Regions from separate parts of the Acidovorax lacteus genome, predicted to be linked through region 2. Evidence: predicted binding sites of a transcription regulator. Region 2 holds the regulator's gene; each other region holds the start of a gene.
What was found. Region 2 encodes FNR, which switches genes on or off when oxygen is low (the NO sensors DNR and NnrR bind a similar motif). Its sites were predicted from a motif close to TTGATNNNNATCAA; they were not measured.

Region 1: the regulator FNR is predicted to act here: its motif matches at 4,797-4,810, upstream of ABD866_RS06005 (universal stress protein).
Region 3: the regulator FNR is predicted to act here: its motif matches at 2,841-2,854, upstream of ABD866_RS04485 (OmpW/AlkL family protein).

What each region holds. Positions count from the first base shown of each region.
Region 1 is NZ_BAABEX010000007.1:566,320-571,954, forward strand. Features, by position in the region: gene ABD866_RS05980 (hybrid sensor histidine kinase/response regulator) at 1-260, shown strand, start outside; gene ABD866_RS05985 (RluA family pseudouridine synthase) at 271-975, shown strand; gene ABD866_RS05990 (SDR family NAD(P)-dependent oxidoreductase) at 1,020-1,787, shown strand; gene bktB (beta-ketothiolase BktB) at 1,873-3,057, shown strand; gene ABD866_RS06000 (Bug family tripartite tricarboxylate transporter substrate binding protein) at 3,205-4,197, shown strand; gene ABD866_RS06005 (universal stress protein) at 4,279-4,716, opposite strand; gene ABD866_RS06010 (2OG-Fe dioxygenase family protein) at 4,865-5,626, opposite strand.
Region 2 is NZ_BAABEX010000030.1:67,029-72,663, reverse strand. Features, by position in the region: gene ccoG (cytochrome c oxidase accessory protein CcoG) at 1-643, shown strand, start outside; gene ABD866_RS15230 (FixH family protein) at 711-983, shown strand; gene ABD866_RS15225 (hypothetical protein) at 1,073-1,366, shown strand; gene fnr (fumarate/nitrate reduction transcriptional regulator Fnr) at 1,747-2,469, opposite strand; gene hemN (oxygen-independent coproporphyrinogen III oxidase) at 2,661-4,043, shown strand; gene ABD866_RS15210 (sulfite exporter TauE/SafE family protein) at 4,127-4,855, shown strand; gene ABD866_RS15205 (cyclic di-GMP phosphodiesterase) at 4,980-5,635, shown strand, end outside.
Region 3 is NZ_BAABEX010000007.1:226,178-231,812, forward strand. Features, by position in the region: gene purL (phosphoribosylformylglycinamidine synthase) at 1-1,651, shown strand, start outside; gene ABD866_RS04480 (DUF808 domain-containing protein) at 1,754-2,746, shown strand; gene ABD866_RS04485 (OmpW/AlkL family protein) at 2,928-3,518, shown strand; gene ABD866_RS04490 (formylglycine-generating enzyme family protein) at 3,824-4,681, shown strand; gene ABD866_RS04495 (metal-dependent hydrolase) at 4,682-5,635, opposite strand, start outside.

The sequences.
Region 1 (5,635 bases), on a different contig from region 2:
CTGCGCTGCGGCAAGACCCGCAGCGCGCCGACCTGCTCGTGACCGACTACAACATGCCAGGCTACTCGGGCGTTGAGTTGCTACGCGATGTCGTCGCGCTGCGCGCCGACCTGCCGGTGGCGCTGGCGTCAGGCTACGTCACACCCGACATCGAGCAGGCCGCGCTGGCAGCCGGTGCGCGCGCGCTGATCCACAAGCCCAACGACGTGGAAGAGCTGTGTGCCACCGTGGCGGCGCTGCTGCAGGCTGCCCGTGGCTGAGCCGCTGCCGATGCCAGACGTGGAGTGCCTGCACGCCGATGCGCACCTGCTGGTGCTGCACAAGCCCGCGGGCCTGCTGTGCGTGCCCGGGCGCGGGCCCGACAAGCAGGACTGCCTGAGCGCGCGCGCCCAGCAGCGCTGGCCCGACGCGCTGGTGGTGCACCGGCTCGACCAGGGCACCTCGGGCCTGGTACTGATGGCCCGCAGCCCGACCGTGCAGCGCGCGCTGGGCGATGCCTTCGCCACCCGGCAGATCGACAAGCGCTACCACGCGGTGGTGCGCGGCCAGCCGGTCGCCCCTGAAGGCGACGGCGGCTGGGGCCTGATCGATCTGCCGCTGATCGCCGACTGGCCGCGCCGGCCGCTGCAAAAGGTGTGCTGGGAGCATGGCAAGCCCAGCCAGACGCGCTGGCGCGTGCTGCGGCCCGACGCCGCCACCGGTGGCACGCTGCTGGAGCTGCAGCCGCTGACCGGGCGCTCGCACCAGCTGCGTCTGCACCTGGCCAGCATCGGCCACCCCATTCTGGGCGACGCGCTGTACGCAGACCCGGCCAGCCAGGCGGCTGCGCCCCGGCTGCTGCTGCATGCCACGGCACTGCGTTATGTGCATCCTGTCACAGGGCAGGCCTTGCACATCGTGCAGCCGCCCGCCTTTGCGCCCGATGTCCGGCCTACCGTGTCGGTGGAAGCCGTCACCGACGCGTCCATCGCTTGACCCGGCCGCGCGCACAGGCTGCCCCGGCGCGCTACGATGGCCGGATGAGCTCCCACACCCCTCACCTCACCATTCTCACGGGCGCCTCGCGCGGCATGGGCCTGGCCATGGCGCAGCAGTTGCTGCAGCGCGGGCACACGCTGGTCTGCATTGCGCGCAGCGCCAATGCCGAACTGGCCCAGGCCGCCCAGGCCGCCGGTGCCACGCTGCTGCAATGGCAGCACGACCTGGCCCAGGGCGAACAGGCCGCGCAGCAGTTGCGCAGCTGGCTGGCGGCACACAACCCGCAGGCCTTTGCCAGCGCCACGCTGATCAACAACGCGGGCGTGATCCCGCGCATCGCCCCGCTGTCGGACAGCGACCCGGCCGAGCTGGCGCATGCGCTGCGCGTGGGGCTTGAAGCGCCCATGCAGCTCACCGCCGCCTTTCTGGCAGCCACCGAAGCCTGGACCGTGCCGCGCAAGGTGCTCAACATCTCGTCAGGCCTGGGCCGCCGGGCCATGGCCTCGCAATCGGCGTACTGCGCCGCCAAGGCGGGCATGGACCACTTCACCCGCTGTCTGGCGCTGGACGAAGCCCGCAAGCCCCATGGTGCCCGCGTGTGCTCGCTGGCCCCGGGCGTGATCGACACCGACATGCAGGTACAGTTGCGGGGCGCCGATCCGGCCGCCTTCCCCGACCTGGCGAACTTTGCCCACCTCAAGACGGCGGGCCAGCTCACCTCCCCAGCCGACGCCGCCACCCGCGTGCTGGCCTGGCTCGACCGCCCCGATTTCGGCTCTGCACCCGTGGCCGATGTGCGGGAAGCCTGATCTATCGTCTGCTATGTTTTTGATAGCTGCTCGTGCTTATTAAACCAGCACAAGCGGCCATTTTGATGCCTGAAAGGAAATCTCCATGAGCCGTGAAGTCGTCGTCGTCAGCGCAGTGCGCACCGCCATTGGCACCTTTGGCGGCAGCCTCAAGGATGTGCCGCCCACCGAACTGGGCGCGCTGGTCGTGCGCGAATCGCTCGCGCGCGCCCAGGTCGAGGGCAAGGACGTGGGCCATGTGGTCTTCGGCCACGTGGTGAACACCGAACCCAAGGACATGTACCTCTCGCGCGTGGCGGCCATCAACGGCGGCTGCGCCGAGGGCACGCCTGCCTTCAACGTCAACCGGCTGTGCGGCTCGGGACTGCAGGCCATCGTGAACGCCGCGCAGACCATCTTGCTGGGCGATGCCGACATCGCCATTGGCGCCGGGGCCGAGAACATGAGCCGCGCGCCCTTTGCCAGCCTGAACATGCGCTGGGGCGCGCGCATGGGCGACACCAAGATGGTGGACATGATGATCGGCGCGCTGCACGACCCCTTCCACACCATCCACATGGGCGTGACAGCCGAAAACATTGCGGCCAAGTGGGGCATCACGCGTGAAGAACAGGACAAGCTGGCACTGGAAAGCCACCGCCGCGCCGAGCGCGCCACCGCAGCGGGCTACTTCAACAGCCAGATCGTGCCCGTCACGCTCAAAGGCAAGAAGGGCGAGATCCACTACGCCACCGACGAGCATTTCCGCTCGGGCGCCACGCTGGAAGACATGGCCAAGCTCAAACCCGTGTTCGTGAAGGAAAACGGCACCGTGACGGCCGGCAATGCCTCGGGCATCAACGACGCCGCGGCCGCCGTGGTGCTGATGGACGCCAAGACCGCCCAGGCGCGCGGTGCCAAGCCCATGGCCCGCCTGGTGGCCTACGCCCACGCGGGGGTGGATCCGAAGTACATGGGCATCGGCCCCGTGCCCGCCACGCAGCTGGCGCTCAAGAAGGCCGGGCTCACGGTGGCCGACCTCGACGTGATCGAGGCCAATGAAGCCTTTGCCGCCCAGGCCTGCGCCGTGACCAAAGACCTGGGCCTGGACCCGGCCAAGGTCAACCCCAACGGCTCGGGCATCTCGCTGGGGCACCCGATCGGTGCCACAGGTGCGCTCATCACGGTCAAGGCCCTGCACGAGCTGCAGCGCATCCAGGGCCGCTATGCGCTGGTCACCATGTGCATCGGCGGCGGCCAGGGCATCGCCGCGATCTTCGAACGCATCTGACGCCGACGCCGCGCGCTGCCATCGCCACCTGCGATGGCAGCGCCGCACAACAGCAGGGCAGACCGTCGATTGCCCGCGTCATCATCGTGGCTTGCGCACGGCGCGCCATCCGCAGGCGCCGCACCACTCTATCGGAGACAACACCCCATGCTTCGCCAACTGCTCTCTTTGTCCGTGCTGTCGTTTGCCCTGGGCAGCACCGCCTTCGCACAGACCGCCCCTGCCGCCACGGCCGCGGGTGCCTACCCCAACAAGCCCGTGCGCCTGATCGTGCCCTTCCCGCCCGGCGGCGGCACCGACATCCTCTCGCGCCTGGTGGCCACCAAGCTCACCGAACATGCCAAATGGACCGTGGTGGCCGACAACAAGGCTGGCGCGGGCGGCACCATTGGCATCACCGAAGCCGTGAAGGCCGCGCCCACGGGCTACGACCTGGTGATGGGCCAGAAGGACAACCTGGTCATCGGCCCCTGGCTCTACAAAAACCTGCCCTGGGACCCGACCCGGGACCTGACCGCCATCGCCCACGTGGCCTACACGCCGGTCATCATCGCCACCAGCGCCAACTCCAAGTTCAAAACCCTGGCCGACGTGGTGGCCGCCGCCAAGGCCGCGCCGGGCACCGTCACCTACGGATCGCCTGGCAATGGCACATCGATCCACCTGGCAGGTGACCTGTTTGAAAAGGCTGCCGGCATCAAGCTCAGCCACGTGCCCTACAAGGGCTCCAACCCGGCCTTGATGGACGCGCTGGCCGGCAACGTGGACCTGCTGGTCTCGTCGGTGCCCTCGGCCATGGCCCAGATCAAGGCCGGCAAGCTGCGCCCGCTGGCCGTGACCTCGGCCAAGCGCAGTTCGTCGCTGCCCGACGTACCCACCGTGGCCGAATCGGGTTTCAAGGACTTTGACGTGAGCACCTGGTACGGCGTGTTCGCCCCGGCCGGTACGCCCGCCGCTGTGGTGAGCGCAGTGAACGCCGAAGTCAACAAACTGCTGGCCATGGCCGACGTGCGCGCCGCCATTCAGGCACAAGGCGCCGAGCCCGAAGCCATGAGCGCTGCGCAATTTGCCACCCTGCTCAAAACCGACCACGCCAAGTGGAAGGGCATCGTCGAGGCCTCGGGCGCCAAGATCGAATGACGCCTTTCTGAACCACGCTGTTCCAAGCGCAAGCAAAAACGGCTCCCGCGGGAGCCGTTTTGCATGGAGCCTGTGGTGGGCTCAGTCGCGCACCACCAGCACCGGCACATGTACCACGCCCAGCACGCGCTGCGTCACGCTGCCCAGCACCAGGCGCTCCAGGCCCCTGCGGCCGTGCGAACCCATCACGATCAGGTCTGCGCCCGAGCTTTCGACCGCCCGCACGATGCCCTCGTGCACCGCATGGCCTTCGCCGATCACGGTGGTCACGGCCACGCCTGCGTCGGCCATGGCCTGCTTGGTGGCGTCAAGCGCCACATTGGCCTCCGCAGTGGCGGCGCTGATGTACTGCGCCTGCCCATAAGCAAAGTCGGCACCGACGCCCGTGAACGGGTACGGGTCGATCACATACACGGCCGTAACGGCGCTGCCGAAGGCCTTGGCCAGCCCCGCAGCCTTCGAGACTGCGAGCATCGACGTGGGCGATCCGTCCACGGGAACCAGAATGTGCTTGAACATGGTGCTTCTCTCCTTGGTTGATGGGGCGGCGGGTTGTGCCCGCTCAGTTGCGAGTGTGTGCGCATGCCCCGGCCGACATCTTGATTCGCATCAAATGTCGCCGCTGCCGTCCCCGGGAAAGAAATGCAAGCTCTGGTAACGACCGTGCTCAGGTCGGCGCGTCGGCCCCCTGGAAACCCTTGCGCCGCAGCGTGACCACCAGGGTGTCGCGGTATCCACCGGCCGCCGTGGGCTGGATGGGGGTGGTCTCGTGGATCATGCGCGCATCGTCGAGCAGCAGCAGCGACCAAGGCTCGGTGAGCGTGAAGCGCTGACCCGCAGGACCAGCGGCCTCGAAGATGCGTGTTTCGCCGCCCTTCACGTCGTGGCGCGCCACCAGAAACACGGCCACCAGATCAACGCCGTCGCGGTGCGCGCCCTCGGGCGTGGGCCGGCCAATGCCATCGGTGGTGTCGATGCGGAACTGGTGCGCCTCGACAAACCAGCGCTCGGCCGGGCCCTGGGGTGCAAACACGGCGTCGCAGGTGGCTGCCAGGGCCTGCAGCAGTGCGGGCCAGGCCGGAGACTCCAGCGTGCGCGGCTCCATGGGCGCAAACATGCGCTCCATGCCGCCGTGCAGCGCGTTGTATTCCACCGGCTGCCAGTGCGCACGGTGCGGCGCCTGGCTCACCTGGCCCTGCTCCACCACAAAGCAGCTGTGGCGGCGGCGGCGGTAGCGGCCACCGTCGCGCAGGTAGTCGTCAGGAGGCAAGGCGTGCCAGTCGGCCTGGCGGTCCAGCAGCGCGGTCAGCTCGCAACCGGCCCACGCGGCCACATCGGCGGGCGAAAGCACGGCAAAACCGCGACTGGTCAATTGGGACGCCACATGGGCGGGCGCCGTGTACGGAGGGGGAAAGCTGACCTGGGGCATAGAAGCCCG
Region 2 (5,635 bases):
CAAGGCCAAGGGCTTGGGCGACTGCATCGACTGTGCGCTGTGCGTGCAGGTGTGCCCGGTGGGCATCGACATCCGCAAGGGGCTGCAGTACGAGTGCATCGGCTGCGGCTTGTGTGTGGACGCCTGCGACACTGTGATGGACAAGATGAAGTACCCGCGCGGGCTGATCCGCTATGCCACGCAGAACGGCGTGGCCCAGCACTGGACACAGTCGCAAATGCTGCGCCGGGTGCTGCGCCCGCGCGTGCTGGTGTATTCGGCGCTGCTGCTGGCACTGTGCGTGGCCATGTTGACCAGCCTGGTCATGCGCACCCCGCTCAAGGTGGACGTGGTGCGGGACCGCGCGGCCTTGTCGCGCATCGTGGCGGGCGGCAAACTGGAAAACGTGTACCGGCTGCAGATCATGAACGCCACCGAGACCACGCAGCGCTACCACATCTCTGCGACAGGACTGGACGGGCTGGAGGCTCTGTCGGACGGCGACGTCGAGGTGGGGCCGGCCGAGTCGCGTTGGGTGGCCTTGCGTCTGCAGATTCCGTATGGATCGGCGCCATCCGGCTCGCACCCGGTGCAATTGGAGGTGCGCGGACTGACCGACGGCCACAAGGTGATCGAGAAATCGGTCTTTCTGGTGCCCCGATGAGGCGCGTGGTGCTGCCGCAGGGCCTCGGCTCACAGCAGCTGTTTGAGAATTTGTAAGGAGTATCGAAATGTCCTCTTCCCAGAACCTGGCACCCCGTGCCGCACCGTGGTGGAAGTTTGGCCATGTCTGGATGTTGATCGCCGGACCGGCCATCGTCATCGTTGCGGGTTTCGTCACCTTGTGGCTGGCGCTGAGCCGCCCCGATCCGGTGATTGCCGAGGATTACTACCGCCGCGGTGTGGAAATCAACCAGACGCTGGCCCATCCCGAGAAGAGCCTCGCGCCCGCCATGAAGGGCCGCAACCATGCGGCCACGCCGCCTGAGGACCAGCCTCGCTGACATTGCGGGCCAGGCCTGTGGCGCCCCGCGTGGGAGGCCGGGCATCTTCCTCACAGCAGAACGGCCGAATGGCCGCAAGGAGACAGACGATGTGGACTCAGCGCTGGATGTGGATTGCATGGCCAGCCTTTCTCATGGCGGGCGTGCTGGAAATACTGGTCTTCGCGATGGTCGATCCGCAAGATCTTCACTGGTTTGGGCAGCCGGTGCCCCTGTCACGCGAGGGCGTCTACACCGTGGCCTTTTTTGTGTTCTGGGCCATCGCCATGGCCTCCAGCGCGCTGACCACGCTGCTGTCGCTCTCTCCGTTTGAAGTCAACCGGTGTCCGGTGCCGCAGGACCAGCGGCCGGACGACTGCCGCAAGGGCGCATCCTGTTCCTGAGCCGCAACGGTCGCGCGCGGGTGCCCGCAACGGCGTGGCACCGTGCTCCACGCAGCCGCTGCGTTGCGGTGGATGCACCGCGCGCTGCGGGCCGGGCGGTGCCAGGTTTTTGGTTTGCTATCAATTCAGGAGCTGCTCGTGCTTGTCAAATAAGCACGAGGGGCCGAAATCGCACCAGACAGCGCAAGCAGCCTACGCAAGGGCCGTGGGCGTGGGTGCGGTGCGCGTTTTTGCCGGTTGCGTTCGGTGATGCACCGGTGGGGCTGCTGCACAGGCGCATCGGCCGACCGCAAGCCGCCTGGTTCACAGGGGTGCCGGGGTGGATCTGCCGGCACGGCGGGCCGTGCCACAGGCCAGCGCTGGCAGCGGGAGAGCCGCCTTCAGTGGCAGGTCTGCTGGCTGTTCACGATGCGCTTGAGCGCATCGGTATCGAGGATGCGCACATGCCGCTGCTTGACTTCGACGATGCCTTCCTCGACGAACTTCGAGAACGTACGGCTCACGGTTTCGAGCTTGAGCCCGAGGTAGCTGCCAATCTCTTCGCGCGTCATGCGCAGCACCAGTTCAGACTGCGAAAACCCGCGCGCGTGCAGGCGCTGCACCAGGTTAAGCAGAAACGCCGCCAGCCGCTCTTCAGCCCGCATGCTGCCCAGCAGCAGCATCACGCCGTGCTCGCGCACGATCTCGCGGCTCATGATCTTGTGCACGTGGTGCTGCAGTGCCGTCACTTCGCGCGACAGGTCCTCGATCCGATCGAACGGCATCACGCAGACTTCGGCGTCTTCCAATGCCACCGCGTCGCAGGTGTGGTGGTCGTTCACGATGCCGTCCAGACCGATGATCTCGCCAGCCATCTGAAAGCCTGTCACCTGGTCGCGTCCGTCCTCCGTGGCCACGCAGGTCTTGAAGAAACCCGTGCGAATCGCGTACAGCGAGGTAAAGGCCTCACCGTTGCGAAACAGGGTGCCGCCGCGTTTGACCTTGCGCCGGATCGCCACGATGTCATCAATGCGCTGCAATTGCTGCTCGTTCAGCCCCACCGGCATGCACAACTCACGCAGGTTGCAGTTGGAACAGGCGACTTTGATGGTGAGCGGATTCATGGACTCTGAAAAAAAGATGGCAACGCCTGTACCTTCGATCGGCAGGCCGTCACAGACATTCTCCGAGGAGCGAGCCTGCAGCTGATGTAAGGCAAATTCTCGCCGCAGCTACCGGCAGATCGCTTGATTCATGTCAAGGACATGCCTCGAAGGCTAAGGCACAGTGCAAAAGCACGCAAGGATATTTCCACATGACCGCTGTAACGCCCGAACTGCTGCGCCGTTTCGATGTGCCAGGGCCTCGCTATACCTCTTATCCTACGGCCGATCGTTTCGTTGAAGCCTTCGGTCAGGACGACTACGTACTGGCGCTGGACCAGCGCCGTCTGGGCACCACCACCAAGGCGATGCCGTTGTCGCTGTATGTGCACATCCCGTTTTGCGAGTCGCTGTGCTACTACTGCGCCTGCAACAAGATCATCACCAAGCACCATGACCGCGCAGACACCTACCTGCGGTATCTGAGCCGAGAGATCGACCTTCACACCGCGCGGTGCGGCCCGGGGCAGACGGTCAGTCAGCTGCACTTGGGCGGCGGCACGCCCACCTTCTTGTCTGACGATGGCTTGCGCGAGCTCATGGCCATGCTGCAGCGCAGCTTTGTGCTGGCCCCGGGCGGTGAGTATTCGATCGAGGTCGATCCCCGCACCGTGACAGCCGAACGGCTTGCGGTGCTGGCGGAGCTGGGCTTCAACCGGCTGAGCTTTGGGGTGCAGGATTTCGACGCTGAGGTGCAGAAGGCTGTGCACCGCATCCAGCCCGCAGAGCAGGTGTTTGAGCTGGTGGCCTCGGCACGCGCGTTGGGCTTCGAGTCGATCAATGTGGACCTCATCTACGGGCTGCCGCGACAGACCCCTGAGTCGTTCGACCGTACGCTGGCGCAGGTGGCCCACTTGCGGCCCGACCGCATTGCGCTGTATGCCTACGCGCACTTGCCAGAGCGCTTCAAGCCTCAGCGCCGCATCGTCGCAGCCGAGTTGCCCACCGCCGGGGCCAAGATCTCCATGCTGTCGCGTTCGCTGGATGCTTTCATGGACGCCGGGTATGTGTACGTGGGCATGGACCACTTTGCCCTGCCAACCGATGCCCTGGCGGTGGCCAAGCGACAGGGGCGCCTGCACCGCAACTTCCAGGGCTACAGCACACAGCCCGATTGCGACCTGATCGGTCTTGGGGTCTCGGCCATCGGTCGCGTGGGGGCCACCTACAGCCAGAACGCCAAGAGCCTGGAGGAGTACTACGACTTTCTCGACCAGGGCCGGCTGCCCATCGTGCGCGGTTTGGCGCTCACCCGCGACGACATGCTGCGCCGCGCGGTGATCATGTCGCTGATGTGCCAGGGCGAGGTGCTCTTCGAGCCACTGGAGCAGGCCTGGTTGATCGATTTCCGCCAGTACTTTGGTGCTGAAATGGGCCAGATGGAAGACATGGCCGGGCAGGGCTTGGTCACGGTCCGGGACGATGGCATCGAGGTGACCGCCATGGGGTGGTTCTTTGTGCGCGGCGTGGCGATGGTGTTCGATCGGTATTTGCAGGCGGACCGCAACCGCGCGCGGTTCTCTCGCATCATCTGACGGCATCGGACCCGCAGCATGTCGCCTGCACAGCCTTTCTTCGGTCAGCGGGAGTGGTCTCCGTTGTGGCTGGAGGCTTGCTTATGAGTACCGCGCTGATCATGAGCGCGTGGGTCATGGGCGTGCTGGGGGGAGCCCACTGCCTGGTCATGTGTTCGGCACCGTGCAGCACCGTCGTGCAGGCGACACCACCGCAAGCGGCCAGTGGTCTGCAGACGGTTCAGTGGGCGTCGCTCGCCCCACCGTCCCCGCGCTGGTCGCGTCTCGTCGGTTTCCACCTCGGCCGTTTGCTCGGCTACGGCCTGCTGGGCGCAGGGGCGGCGCTGGCCATGGACAGCCTCGCCTGGTTCAGTCAGGCCACGGCGGCGCTCCGACCCCTGTGGTCGCTGGCGCATGTGGCCATGCTGGCCTGGGGCCTGCTGCTGGTGCTGCAGGCCCGGCAGCCCCAGTGGGTGGAGGCAGGGGGGCGGGCGGTGTGGCGGCGCCTTGGCCCCTGGGTCGGATCGTCCGGCGGCGCTGTCGGTTCAGGGGTGGCCTGGGCCTTGATGCCTTGCGGTCTGTTGTATTCGGCGCTGCTGGTGGCCGCGCTGAGTGGCGGGGCGCTGGCCGGTGCAGGGGTGATGGTGGCTTTCGGGCTGGGGACGGGGCTCTGGCTGGTCTCCGCTCCCTGGGCCTGGGGCCGACTGCGCAGGGTCTTCAATGCCTGGCGTGCCGAGTGGGGCACACGCCTCGCCGGGGGAATGCTCTGCGCTGTGGCGGTGTGGGCCCTCTGGTACGACCTGGTCCATAAGCCCTCGCTTTGGTGCCGTTGAGGCGCAGGCGCCACGGGGAGGGCGCACACGGGCATTGTTCACGAGACAAGCCATTCGAACTGGTGATAATGGTTACAGACCATTTGTGACCACTGGTCACCCCGGGGCTTCGTGCGCAACTGACGTGAACACTTCCATCCTCATCGACATTGGCCAACTGCGCATTGGCATGTACATCCAGCTGGACGTAGGCTGGCTGCACCATCCTTTTCCTGTGAGCAGTTTCCGGGTGTCTTCGGCCGACCAGATCGCCACGCTGCGCGAACTGGGTCTGCAGCAGGTGCGTTACTTTCCCAAAAAGAGCGATCCTGGGGTGGATGAGTTGCCCCCCGCCGTCGTGGCTCCTGCGGTCACCGAGGTCCCGCCTGAGACGGCAGTGGTGGCAGAAAATGCTGCCGACGCGGAAATGCGGCGCCGCAAGCGGGAGCTTGAGGAGCAGCATCGAGCCCTGGCCAGTTGCAATCAGCGCTTCGGCGAGGCGACCCGCAAGTACATCGAGTTGGGTTCGCTGGTCTATGACGACCCAGCCGATGCCAAGCGCCAGACGGAAGCCTTGGTCGCCCGGTGTGCAGCCGACATGCTGAGCAACGGCGAATCGGTGATCCGACTGCTTTCGGAAGGCGCGGGAGAGCGCAGTGCGCTGCACCCGGTGAATGTGATGGTGCTGAGCATGCTGCTCGCCAAAGCACTGGGCTTGCAGGGGGAGGAGCTGCAGTCGCTGGGCGTGGCGGCTCTGTTGCACGATCTGGGCAAGCTCAAGCTGCCCGATGGCTTTCGCGA
Region 3 (5,635 bases), on a different contig from region 2:
GCGCACGCAATGGACGGACGCTGGCGGCACGCACAAGGTCACCTCGCCCGTGAGCCTGATCGTGAGCGCTTTTGCCACGCTGGCCGATGTGCGCGGCACGCTCACGCCGCAGCTCGATGCCGACGAAATCGACACCACGCTGGTGCTCATCGACCTGGGCCGTGGCCGCAACCGCATGGGCGGCAGCATCCTGGGACAGACGCTGGACCAGAGCGGCGACACCGTGCCCGACCTGGACGATGCGCAAGACCTGGTGCGCCTGGTCGACGCCGTGAACGCGCTGCGTGCGCAGGGCCGCATCCTGGCCTACCACGACCGCAGCGACGGCGGCCTGCTGGCCGCGGTGGCCGAAATGGCCTTTGCTGGCCATGTGGGCGTGGCGCTCAATGTGGACCTGCTGGTCACCGAAGGCGACGGCATCCACGACAGCCGTGCCGAATACGGCGACGCCAAGAACTGGGCCACCCAGGTGGGCGCACGCCGCGACGAACTGACGCTCAAGGCCCTGTTCAACGAAGAGCTGGGCGTGGTGCTGCAGGTGCGCACCGCCGAGCGCAACGACGTGATGCAGACCCTGCGCGCGCACGGCCTGTCGCAGTGCAGCCACTTCATCGGCAAGACGCGGCCGGCCGCGTCTGAGATCGACGCGGGCAAGGGCCAGCTGCAGATCTGGCGCGACGCCAAATGCATTTTCGACGCGCCCCTGGCCGATCTGCACCAGGTGTGGGACAGCGTGAGCTGGAAGATCTGCCAGCAGCGCGACAACCCCGCCACGGCCGATGCCGAACACGCCGCCGCCGGCCTGTCCGACGACCCGGGCCTGCACCTGCACCTCACGTTCGACCCCGCCGAGGACGTGGCCGCGCCCTTTGTGCAGACCGGCGGCGCGCGCCCGCGTGTCGCCATCCTGCGCGAGCAGGGCGTGAACTCGCACGTCGAAATGGCCTACGCCTTCACCGAGGCCGGTTTTGAAGCGCACGACGTGCACATGACCGACCTGCAGACGGGCCGCGCGCGGCTGGCCGACTTTCAGGGCATTGTGGCCTGTGGCGGCTTCAGCTATGGCGACACCCTGGGCGCGGGCATCGGCTGGGCGCGCAGCATCACCTTCAACCCGGTGCTGTCCGAGCAGTTCCAGCAGTTCTTCGCGCGCACCGACACCTTCGGCCTGGGCGTGTGCAACGGCTGCCAGATGTTTGCCGAACTCGCCGACATCATTCCTGGCGCACAAGACTGGCCGCGCTTCACCACCAACCAGAGCGAGCGTTTCGAGGCCCGCCTGTCGCTGGTGGAAGTGCTCGAATCGCCCAGCCTGTTCTTCCAGGGGATGGCGGGCAGCCGCCTGCCGATTGCGGTGGCCCACGGCGAGGGCTATGCCAACTTCGGCGTGCGCGGCAACGCCAGCCGCGTGCTGGCGGCCATGCGCTACGTGGACCACCACGGCCGCGCTACCGAGCAGTACCCGTTCAACCCCAACGGCAGCCCGCAGGGCCTGACCAGCGTGACCACGGCCGACGGTCGCTTCACCGCGCTGATGCCGCACCCCGAACGCGTGTTCCGCAACATCCAGATGAGCTGGACGCCCGGCGACCGCAGCGCGCTCAGCCCCTGGATGCGCATCTGGCGCAACGCGCGCAAGTGGGTGGGTTGACCGCGCCGCCTGATTTGCTATCAAAATAAGAGCGCCTCGTGCTTGCCAGACAAGCACGAGGCGCTTTTTTCATCATAATGCCGCTTTTCCCGGGAGGAACCCATGGCCACTGCCAGTCTGCTTGCACTCATCGACGACATCGCCACGCTGCTCGACGACATTGCCCTCATGACCAAGGTGGCCGCCAAGAAGAGCGCCGCCATGGCCGACGATGTGTCGGTGATGACCAAGGTGGCAGCGCAAAAGACGGCGGGGGTGCTGGGCGACGACCTCGCGCTCAACGCCCAGCAGGTCACGGGCGTGCAGGCCGACCGCGAACTGCCAGTGGTGTGGGCGGTGGCCAAGGGTTCGCTGATCAACAAGGCCATCCTCGTACCCGCGGCCTTGCTCATCAGCGCATTCGCGCCCTGGGCCATCACGCCCCTGCTCATGCTGGGCGGTGCGTTTTTGTGCTTTGAAGGGGCCGAAAAACTCGCGCACCGCTGGCTGCACAGCGCAGACGACGCCGCCGAGGCCGCCGCCGATGCACAGCGCCGGGCCGCAGCGGTGGCCGGTGCCGATGTGGACCTGGTGGCGATGGAGAAAGACAAGATCCGCGGCGCGGTGCGCACCGATTTCATCCTCTCGGCCGAGATCATCGCCATCACGCTGGGCACGGTGGCCCAGGCGGCGTTTGCCCAGCAGGTGGCGGTGCTGGCCGGTATTGCGCTGATCATGACGGTGGGTGTCTATGGGCTGGTGGCTGGCATCGTCAAGCTCGACGACCTGGGCCTGTGGCTGCATGGCCGCCCGGGTGGCGGTGCGCAGGCGCTGGGCCGCGGCATCCTCACCGCTGCGCCCTGGCTCATGCGGGCGCTGTCGGTGGCCGGCACGGCCGCCATGTTCCTGGTGGGCGGCGGCATTCTGGTGCATGGCCTGCCGGTGCTGCACCATGCGGTCGAGGCCTGGAGCGCCGCCGCAGGGCAGGGCGCGGGCGGGGGTCTGCTGCGTGCCGTGGTTGAGCAGTTACTCAACGCGGTCACGGGCCTCGTGGCCGGAGCGCTGGTGCTGCTGGGTGTGACGCTGGTGCAGCGCCTGCGCGGCAAGGGGCACTGAGCCCTCTTGTCATGGCGGCTCCTGCCGCCATCCGGCGCTCTGTGGCGGGTGGAGCGGGTGGACATGGTTGCCTGCGCAACAACCTGCGCAGTCTTTGACGTGCGGCAAGGCGCGGTGGCCTCGGGTGGGGCCCAATGCAGTCACGGGGGATGTCCCCGTGTATCACTGCAACGAGTCCCCTATGAACAAGCATCTGCTCGCCGTCGCCGCTTTGTGTGCCCTGACCTCTGGAGCCGCCCTGGCCCAGCAGGCCGAAGGCCCCTGGATGGTGCGCGCCCGCGCCGTGCACCTGGACAGCGCCAACAAGGACAGCACGGGCCTGGGCCTGTCGGTCAACAACAAGGCGATCCCTGAAGTCGATGTTTCGTACTTCTTCACGCCCAACATCGCGGCCGAGCTGATCCTCACCGTGCCGCAAAAGCACACGCTGAGCGCAGCCGGTGTGCCCATCGGCACCCTCAAGCACCTGCCGCCGTCGCTGCTGTTGCAGTACCACTTCAATGTGGGCGGCATCAAGCCTTACGTGGGCGCTGGCCTGAACTACACGCGCTTTTCCAGCGTGAACCTGCCCGCAGGCGTCACGATCGACAAGAACAGCTTTGGCCCCGCGCTGCAGGCCGGGGTGGACATCCCGCTTGCCAAGAACCTGTACCTCAACCTGGACGTGAAGAAGGTTTACATCAAGACCGACGTGTTTGCGGCAGGCGTCAAGGCTGGCACCTTCAAGGTGGACCCAGTGCTCGTGGGCGTGGGCCTCGGCTGGCGCTTTTGATGCGGTGCGGGGCGCATGCCCCGCAGCTCCAAGGAACCTCGGTTCCGGTGCGGCAGGCCAGGCTGCGCCGGAATGCTGGGCCGACGGTGGGGTGCGACAGCACCGCTCTGCAGCCCGGTGCTTGTGGGTGCTCCAAGGCCTGCCTGTGCAGGCCTTTTTTGCGTTTGCTTGTATGGCCAAGAGCGGCGAAACCCGCTGCAGCAAACGGCCTGGAATCCCAGGCCCATGCAGGGCCATGCGACCGCAGCCGGCAACCCGTGGCTGGCTGTGCCAGCATGCGCGCCAGTGCTGCCGAGGTACACCCCATGATCCGACAGGTTCCGCTCCGCCTTGCCACCCTTGCCGCTGCCGATGGGCAGCCGCTGCGCCGACTGGCCCGTGCCTGCGGGCTCCTGCCCTGGATGGCCGCTGCCGCAGTGTCGGCCCAGCCTGCGCACAGCAGCCCCAACCCCGCAGGCATCGACTGGCAGCCCATTGCAGGCTTTGCCATGGCGCGCACCGAGACGACCGTCGGGCAGTTCCAGCGCTTTGTGGCGGCCACCGGCCTGCAGACGCGGGCCGAGCGCGAGGGTGGCGGCCAGGTGTACGAGGCCGGGTGGGTGCGCAAGCCGGGCTGGACCTGGCGCACACCCTTCGGCCCCCAGTCGCCCGCAGCCGCCGCCGAGCCCGCTGTGCACATCACCTACGACGAAGCCCAGGCGTTTTGCCGCTGGGCCGGTGGCCGACTGCCCACCGATGCCGAGTGGACCGAGGCCGCCTACACCGAGCGCCGTCCGAATGCCCCGGCGCCCTGGCAGACCGGCCGCACCTATCCGTATCCGACTGGTGATTCGCCGCAGGGGGCGCAATGCCTGGACGACTGTGGTGCCGAGGCCGCACGCCGCGCCGTGCCCCACAGTGCACGCCTGTGGCGGGGTGCTGGTCATGCGCTGGCAGGGGCCACGCCCGCAGGGGTCAATGGCCTGCACGACATGGGCGCCAACGCCTGGGAATGGGTGGACGACCCCCCAGGCGCGGCCGGCAATGCCGAGCGCCTGACCCGCGGCGGCTCGTGGTGGTATGGCGCGGGGCCCATGCGTGCTGCGCACCGCCAGAGCAAGCCTGGCGACACGACCGTGGTGTACATCGGCTTCCGGTGCGCGCGCGACTGGCCTGCGCGTTGATCAGCCCGGTGCGGCCACGGGTGCCGTGGGGGGCATGAGCTCGATGTCCGCCCCGCGCAGGCGCTGCCACAGGCGCGGCAGCGCGCCGTCCAGCGGCGGGCGCATCCAGCGCTGCTCCACCGTCACCGACCCGCGCGCGAGTTCGTCGGCGGTGCCCAGCAGGAAGTGGAAGGTGTAGAACGGCTCCTGGCCCATGCGCAGGTCGGTCAGCGTGACCTGGCCGCCCTCCAGTCCCATGCGGTAGAAGCCGTGGCTGAAGGCGGCAATGCGTTGCACGGCGGGCAAGGCTGCGTGGGTGCTGATCAGCGCCGCACCCCGGTCGTAGGCCTTCCAGCGCATGGGCCGGCCACCGTCAAGCAGCGAATGGAATCCTTCCCAGTAGCGTCCGTCCTCGACGGCCACAGCACGCCACAGCACCGTGTTGAAGGGGGTCGGCGTGACCAGCACCCGCTCGGCCTGAATGCCCTGGGCGGCGAGCGACGCTTTCACGACCTGCCGCACATGCTGTTGGGCGGCCGCGCTCCAGCCCAGGTAAGCGGTACTGAGCGCAAGGCCCAGCAGACAGGCCTTGCGTACCGTGCCCACACGCTGACTGACGAGGGCCACGGCCAGGGCCAGCAGCAGGGGTAGCGTGTAGAGCGGATCGATGATGAAGATGCTGCCCAGGCCAAACGGGTGGTCAGAGAACGGCTGCGCCAGTTGCGTGCCGTACACCGTCATCCAGTCGAGCAGGGGATGGGTGAACAGCGTCAGCCAGGTCGCAAACCACCACCGCTGCCATGCGCTTGCGTGGGCCGACGAGACCTGCGTCTGCGGGGCAGTGGCATCTGATGTCTGTGGTCGGCCAAGCCAGCGCGCCCCCACCCATCCCAAGGGCAGCGAAAGCACGCTCAGGTAAATCAGGGAGTGGCTTTCGGCCCGGTGGCGCACCATGTCCAGAATGGGGTCGCCGTG